Linked DNA regions of Salinivibrio kushneri. The protein of the gene in region 2 interacts with the protein of the main gene of each other region in a pairwise test. Links are inferred from orthologs where the notes say so. Each region holds a gene or a part of one and is shown on either strand. Other genes may lie near its edges.

What was found.
Region 1: the proteins of recA (region 2) and dprA interact in binary tests that used the Bacillus subtilis proteins (3 or more experiments, as listed by UniProt). The link is inferred for Salinivibrio kushneri from one-to-one orthologs.

Annotation. Positions count from the first base shown.
Region 1 is NZ_CP114588.1:2,756,490-2,759,815, forward strand. Bases 327-3,326 are described here. They hold dprA (DNA-processing protein DprA), read right to left. Parts: upstream 2,382-3,326; coding sequence 1,272-2,381; downstream 327-1,271. Other genes in these bases: N8M53_RS12675 (type I DNA topoisomerase), read right to left, coding at 327-767; N8M53_RS12680 (DUF494 family protein), read right to left, coding at 796-1,269; N8M53_RS12690 (LysM peptidoglycan-binding domain-containing protein), read right to left, coding at 2,371-3,326. Outside these bases: N8M53_RS12670 (5-(carboxyamino)imidazole ribonucleotide synthase), read left to right, coding at 1-213; more of N8M53_RS12675, read right to left, coding at 210-326. UniProt on the Bacillus subtilis protein: Protein that helps load RecA onto ssDNA during transformation. Binds cooperatively to circular ssDNA, is able to bridge different segments of DNA. Favors the loading of RecA onto SsbA- or SsbB-coated ssDNA and formation of RecA-DNA filaments.
Region 2 is NZ_CP114588.1:546,512-549,632, forward strand. Bases 1-2,795 are described here. They hold recA (recombinase RecA), read left to right. Parts: upstream 1-770; coding sequence 771-1,820; downstream 1,821-2,795. Other genes in these bases: mutS (DNA mismatch repair protein MutS), read right to left, coding at 1-8; N8M53_RS02690 (CinA family protein), read left to right, coding at 153-638; N8M53_RS02700 (regulatory protein RecX), read left to right, coding at 1,820-2,284; alaS (alanine--tRNA ligase), read left to right, coding at 2,413-2,795. Also shown: more of alaS, read left to right, coding at 2,796-3,121. UniProt on the Bacillus subtilis protein: Multifunctional protein involved in homologous recombination, DNA repair and competence.

The DNA.
Region 1 (3,326 bases), 2.2 Mb from region 2 along the record:
GGCAGTGTCCCGCTTGCGACCTATCGTGATGCCCATGTGCATTGGTATAACAAAACGCCTCGTCCAGGGCGCAAAGTGGGCCATATCAATGTCACGGCTACATCGAACGCGGCGCTTGCCACCAAGTTAGCCAGCCTCGCCAGCTACCTCCCCGACGATGCTTTTCACGGTTTAAAATCGGCTGCATTGGCTCTCGCTGCGCAAACCGATTAATCCTCGCTTTCCGATTCTGCAGCCGATTCACCTTGAATCGCGCTGCAGGGTTTATCGGCACATTGATGCACCGTCTTACCGCCTTTTTTACGCTCCACCAGCAGCGCAAAGCCACATTGCTCGCAGGTGCCGGCTATCGGTTGTGCATTGACCGCAAAATGACACTTGGGGTATTGGTCACAGGCAAAAAAGCGCTTACCGTAACGCGAGGTGCGCTCCACCAGCTCACCTTTATGGCAGGCTGGGCAAGTCAACGTGGTGTGGTCAGGTTCGTCCGGTTTTTCAATATGCGTACATTGTGGGAACTGATCGCAGCCAATAAACATACCGAATCGACCTTGCCGTAACACCAATTCTCCCTGATGACAGGCCGGGCAAGCCACGCCAAGCGCTTTCACCACATGGCCATCGCCGTGGTGTAACGCTTTGGTATAGTGGCAATCAGGATAGGCTGTACAGGCCAAAAACGGGCCTCGTTTGCCCGATTTAAACGCAAGAGCGCTGCCACATTCCGGGCAGCGCTCATGGGTATTCGGGGTGTTATCTTTACTCATTCACACCTTTTACTGTCATTGATAAGCGTTAGTGCACGTATCCCTCTTGTGCGTCGTACAGCATTTCTTCCATCTGTGTATACGCACGTTCGTTACCGGGCACGTTAAACAGCACCATCAAAATGACCCATTTGAGGTCATCAAGACCAAACTCTTGGGTCTCGAGTTCCATCACCCGATCGATGACCATTTCACGCGTTTCCGGTGAAAGTACTCCAGCTTGCTCTAAGAATAAGAGGAAGCCTCGGCTTTCTTGGTCGATAAAGCGTGTTTCTTGCTCGGTATAGATTCGAATCGAGCTTTGGGCACTGCCTGATAGGTAAGGCTGTTTATCCGCATTTTGCAACTGTGCCAGCTTTTCAAGCCAGTTCAGGGCTTTATATATATCGTCTTGATGAAAACCCGCACGGGACAATTCATCTGCTAACTCGTCCTGATCGATCATCACTTCCACATCGCTATGGATGTAGGTCTCGAACAGGTACATAAGAATGTCCATCATGGCTAGCCCCTCCTCGTTCTGACATAGCCACCGGGTACTGCTGCTACAAGCCCCTGGAGTTCTAAGTCTAACAACTGCATCATGATTTCGTGAACCGGTTGGTTGCAGCGCTCAGCCAGTACGTCGACACACGTCGCGTTAGTCCCTACGTTAGCCAACAGCGCAGAAAATGGCAATCCTTCATATGTATCTAACTTGGGTGCATCACTAAATAATTCGTGTTGCTGACTCGCTGCAAACTGCACCAAGCTATCCACATCACTTATAATATCATCAACACAGTCGACTAACACCGCACCTTGTTTTATCAATTGGTGGCAACCGCGCGATTGGACTTGTCCTATGGGACCGGGAATGGCAAACACACTCCGGTTTTGCTCAAGTGCATAGCGTGCCGTGATCAACGACCCACTTTGCGGCGCGGCCTCTACCACTAATACGCCTGCCGACAACCCACTGATCAGTCGATTGCGGCGCGGAAAGTGCTCAGCCCTTGGCGGCGCGTCTGGCCAAAACTCTGAGACCAGTGCGCCTTGTGCTTCAATCCGCTCAGCCAATGCGCGATGTCGCGCGGGATACACATTGGCAAGCCCGCTTCCTAGTACCGCTAATGTCTTACCGTGACCCTCTAGTGCGCCTTTGTGTGCTCGGCCGTCAATGCCGAGCGCAAGCCCACTGGTAATCGCAACACCATGCTCAACCAGTTGTTTGGCAAATTGATACGCCGTTTCTAGCCCTTGCGGCGTCGCGTGACGACTGCCCACCATCGCCAATTGAGGCATCGCCAAGCAAGCCAGATCGCCTTGCACATACAAGACCAAAGGCGGCCGTGCGATTTCTCGAAGTAATGCAGGGTAAGCCGGGTGGTCAAAGCCAATCAGGTGGCAATTCTCTTGCCTCGCCCACTCAAGACTACGCTCAATCATGGCATGGTTGGGGTGCGTGATGGCCTGACATTGCTCAGCGGTTAAGCCAACCGCGGCAAGCTCATGAGCAGTTTGCTCACTCAACGCGTCGATGGGCATTTTAGCCAACAGCGCGCGTCGCTGAGAGACGCGCAACCGCGGCACTTGGGTCAGTATCAACCACCCTCGTAGGGATTTATCGCGCATAGGCCGGTTGAGGAGAAGGCGGCACCGCATGCATGCCGGCTTTGATCGGCTGACGCGCTTGCGTGATCACCGCCAAACTGATCCTAGGATAAGCTCGAACCACCATGGTTTGTCCCACTGTCACATCAGGCAAGGCAGTCATGGGCTGCGCAGCTTTGTCGCTCGCGTTTTGATAGCGATACTCACCGAGGCCATTTACCACGTTGGCACCGGTTTCAGTGACAGCAAACATTTGCCCGGCACTCACGCCATCGTTGGCGCCTTTATCAAGCACCACAAGCTGGCCATTCGCCACATATTCACTGCCATAAAGGTGCCCTAACAACGTGGCGTCTGTTTGAGCCGCTTGCGGCCAAAAACGTGGATGCGTGTTCTCGGGTAAAGGTAATAAAACGTCATTGGGGCGCACTTCCTGCACCACCCGTGTCAGTGTCATCACGCTACGCCCTTCACTTCGCGCTCGGATACGCCCATCAGCCACATGTTTTAAGCTCACCATCGCGGTAGGTTCGGCGCTAGCATCTGACGTCGCGGGACGTAGAAAGGTTTTCTCAACCCGAAACACTTGCCAATCCTTAGCACTCAACGACGCATCCACATACAGGGTGTCGTGTAAAGAGAGATATTGACGCCCATCCGTCGAGCCAAGAACATGTGGCAGTGCCACCAAACGTGCCTTTTCGACCAGCGTGTCCTGCTGCAAGTACGGCAGCAGCGTAGGGTCAACACTGCTGAGTGCGGACGTCTTGGGCGTATCTCCCTGCAGCGCATTCGCCCCTTCGGGCTTGTAGTTGACAGTTGGTTTTCCTGCTTGCCATGTGAGGGTGAGCACATCGCCGGGATAAATCAGATTGGGATCCTTTATGGCCGGATTTGCGTACCACACTTCAGGCCATTGCCAAGGGTTATCGAAAAAGGTAGCGGCGATATCCCACAGGGTATCCC
Region 2 (3,121 bases):
TGCATCATCGGGGTGTGCTTTTCGAGCGCTTGTACTGTCACGACTAGACCTGCAAAATGGAACGTTGAAAAGGGTAGGTAGAATACGTGATCGTACGGCAAAGGGTAAAGTTGCGGTACTGGTTTCTTCACCCTAAACAAAAGGAGTGAATGGTGGAACAGTTATTCTCGCTAGCAAAGCAACTCGGCGACGCCTTATTGGATGCGGGCTTAACGGTGACCACCGCAGAGTCTTGCACCGGTGGCGGTATTGCTTACTGCTTGACGGACGTGCCGGGTAGCTCGCAGTGGTTTCAGCAAGCTTGGGTCACCTACAGCAACCAGGCTAAGCATCAACAGGTGCATGTGCCAGACGATTTATTGACCCAATACGGCGCGGTCAGTGAGCCTGTGGTAACGGCCATGGCAGAGGGCGCACTCAATGAAGCTGCCGCTGACTTGGCGATTGCTGTTAGCGGTGTCGCTGGTCCGAGTGGTGGCAGTGCGGATAAACCTGTTGGCACCGTGTGGTTCGCATGGGCTTGGCATGGCGGCGAAACCGACACTGAAGTGTGTCATTTTGAGGGTGATAGGCGCGCGGTCCGTGAACAAACGGTCGTGCATGCCTTGTCACATGCTCTGACGCGCTTGTCTCCGTAACTGGAGGCGTGTCGCATCACAAAGATTTTTTCTATACAGGGCTAGACACTGTATAAATGGACAGTATACTTAGCCCCAATTACTGATAGCTTTCATCGCATAGCGATAGCGTTTTATTTCCTGGAGACTGAAATGGACGATAACAAAGAAAAGGCGCTCGCAGCCGCACTCGGACAAATCGAAAAGCAATTTGGCAAAGGCTCAATCATGCGTCTGGGTGATGACCGCACGATGGACATCGAAACCGTATCGACCGGCTCTTTGTCTCTCGATATCGCCCTAGGTGCAGGTGGCCTGCCTTTTGGTCGTATTATCGAAATCTATGGCCCAGAGTCATCAGGTAAAACGACGCTGACGCTAGAAGCGATTGCCGAAGCACAAAAAATGGGTAAGACCTGTGCCTTTATCGACGCTGAGCATGCCCTTGACCCTATTTATGCGCGCAAGCTGGGTGTGGATATCGATAACCTTTTGGTTTCTCAGCCAGATACCGGTGAGCAAGCGTTGGAAATCGCTGATGCACTGACACGCTCGGGCGCTGTCGACATGATCGTGATTGACTCGGTAGCGGCTTTGACACCTAAAGCTGAGATTGAAGGCGAGATGGGCGACTCACACATGGGTCTGCAAGCGCGTATGTTGTCACAAGCGATGCGTAAGCTCACAGCCAACATCAAAAACAGCAATACCATGATGGTATTCATCAACCAAATTCGCATGAAAATTGGTGTGATGTTTGGTAACCCAGAAACCACGACTGGGGGTAACGCGTTAAAATTCTACGCCTCGGTTCGCCTGGATATTCGCCGCATTGGTGCAATTAAAGAAGGTGACGAAGTGGTGGGCAACGAAACCCGCGTAAAAGTGGTAAAAAACAAAGTTGCTGCGCCCTTTAAACAAGCTGAGTTCCAAATCCTTTATGGCCAAGGTATTAACTTGCAAGGCGAATTAGTGGATTTGGGCGTGAAACATAAGCTGGTAGAAAAAGCCGGTGCTTGGTATAGCTACAAAGGCGATAAAATTGGCCAGGGCAAAGCAAACGCCTGCAAGTACCTAAAAGAAAACCCGCACGTTGCTGAAGAAATCGACACCACCTTGCGTGAGATGCTATTGCAAACCGCGCTAAATAACGAAGCGGTCGACGCGAACGCGGAGGCAGAAACCGAGGACGACCAGCTGTAATGGCCGCGTCGTGCCAAGAAGTAGCGGTGGGCTTGTTGGCCCGCCGTGATCATTCTGTTCACGAATTGCAGCAAAAACTGACTCAACGCGGGTTTGATCAAGACGCGATTGCGCTGACCCTTGATGAGTGCCTCGCACGTGGTTGGCTTGACGACTCACGCTTTGCTGCCAGCTTGTTGCGACAAGGTGTGAGTAAACACCATGGCTGGTTACGCATTTGCCAAGACGCCAAGCGAAAAGGCATCGACACTGAGTTGTTAGCACGCGCCGAACAGGAGCAGGAGGTTGACTGGTATGCGCTAGCCAGAGAAACCGCACAGCGCAAATATGCCGATCTAGATGGTCGCCTTCCGCCAACGGACCAAAAAGAAAAAGCGAAGCGCATGCGCTTTTTACAGTCACGTGGCTTTAACTTTGATCAAATCCAATACGCACTCAGTTACGATCCGGACACGCATTTCTAAACCAATCCCACTCTGTCTCTTTTCCGCACGCGATCGGTTGTTTACAATGGCGTAAATAAAACCATGCTTCCATCGCGTCACGACCATATCTGGTTGCTAACGCAATATTCGATTATCAGGATTAGCCAATGTATATGAGCACTGATGAGATCCGTACAGCGTTTCTCAAGTTCTTTGAAAGCAAAGGGCACCAGATTGTGCCTAGCTCGTCGCTCGTGCCAGCCGATGACCCAACGCTTTTGTTCACCAACGCAGGAATGAACCAGTTTAAAGACACCTTTTTAGGGGTTGAAAAGCGTGACTACACGCGCGCAACGTCAGCACAGCGCTGTGTGCGTGCGGGTGGTAAACACAACGACCTTGAAAACGTCGGTTTTACCGCGCGCCATCATACTTTCTTTGAAATGCTGGGTAACTTCAGCTTTGGTGATTATTTCAAAAAAGAAGCCATTGCGTTTGCTTGGGAGTTTCTCACTGAAACCATTGGCTTACCAAAAGAAAAGCTGTTGGTAACTGTATACGAAACCGATGACGAAGCATTTGATATTTGGCATCAGCAAATTGGTGTCCCAGCGGATCGCATTGTGCGTATCGGTGATAAAGAAGGCGGTAAGCCTTACGAGTCAGATAACTTCTGGCAAATGGGTGATACTGGGCCATGCGGACCATGTAGCGAAATTTTCTATGATCACGGTGAGCATATCTGGGGCGGTCCTCCAGGGACGCCAGAAGAAGACGGAGATCGCTTTATTGAGATCTGGAATATCGTCTTTATGCAATTCAATCGTCAAGCTGACGGCACCATGGAGAACTTACCTAAGCCGTCAGTGGATACTG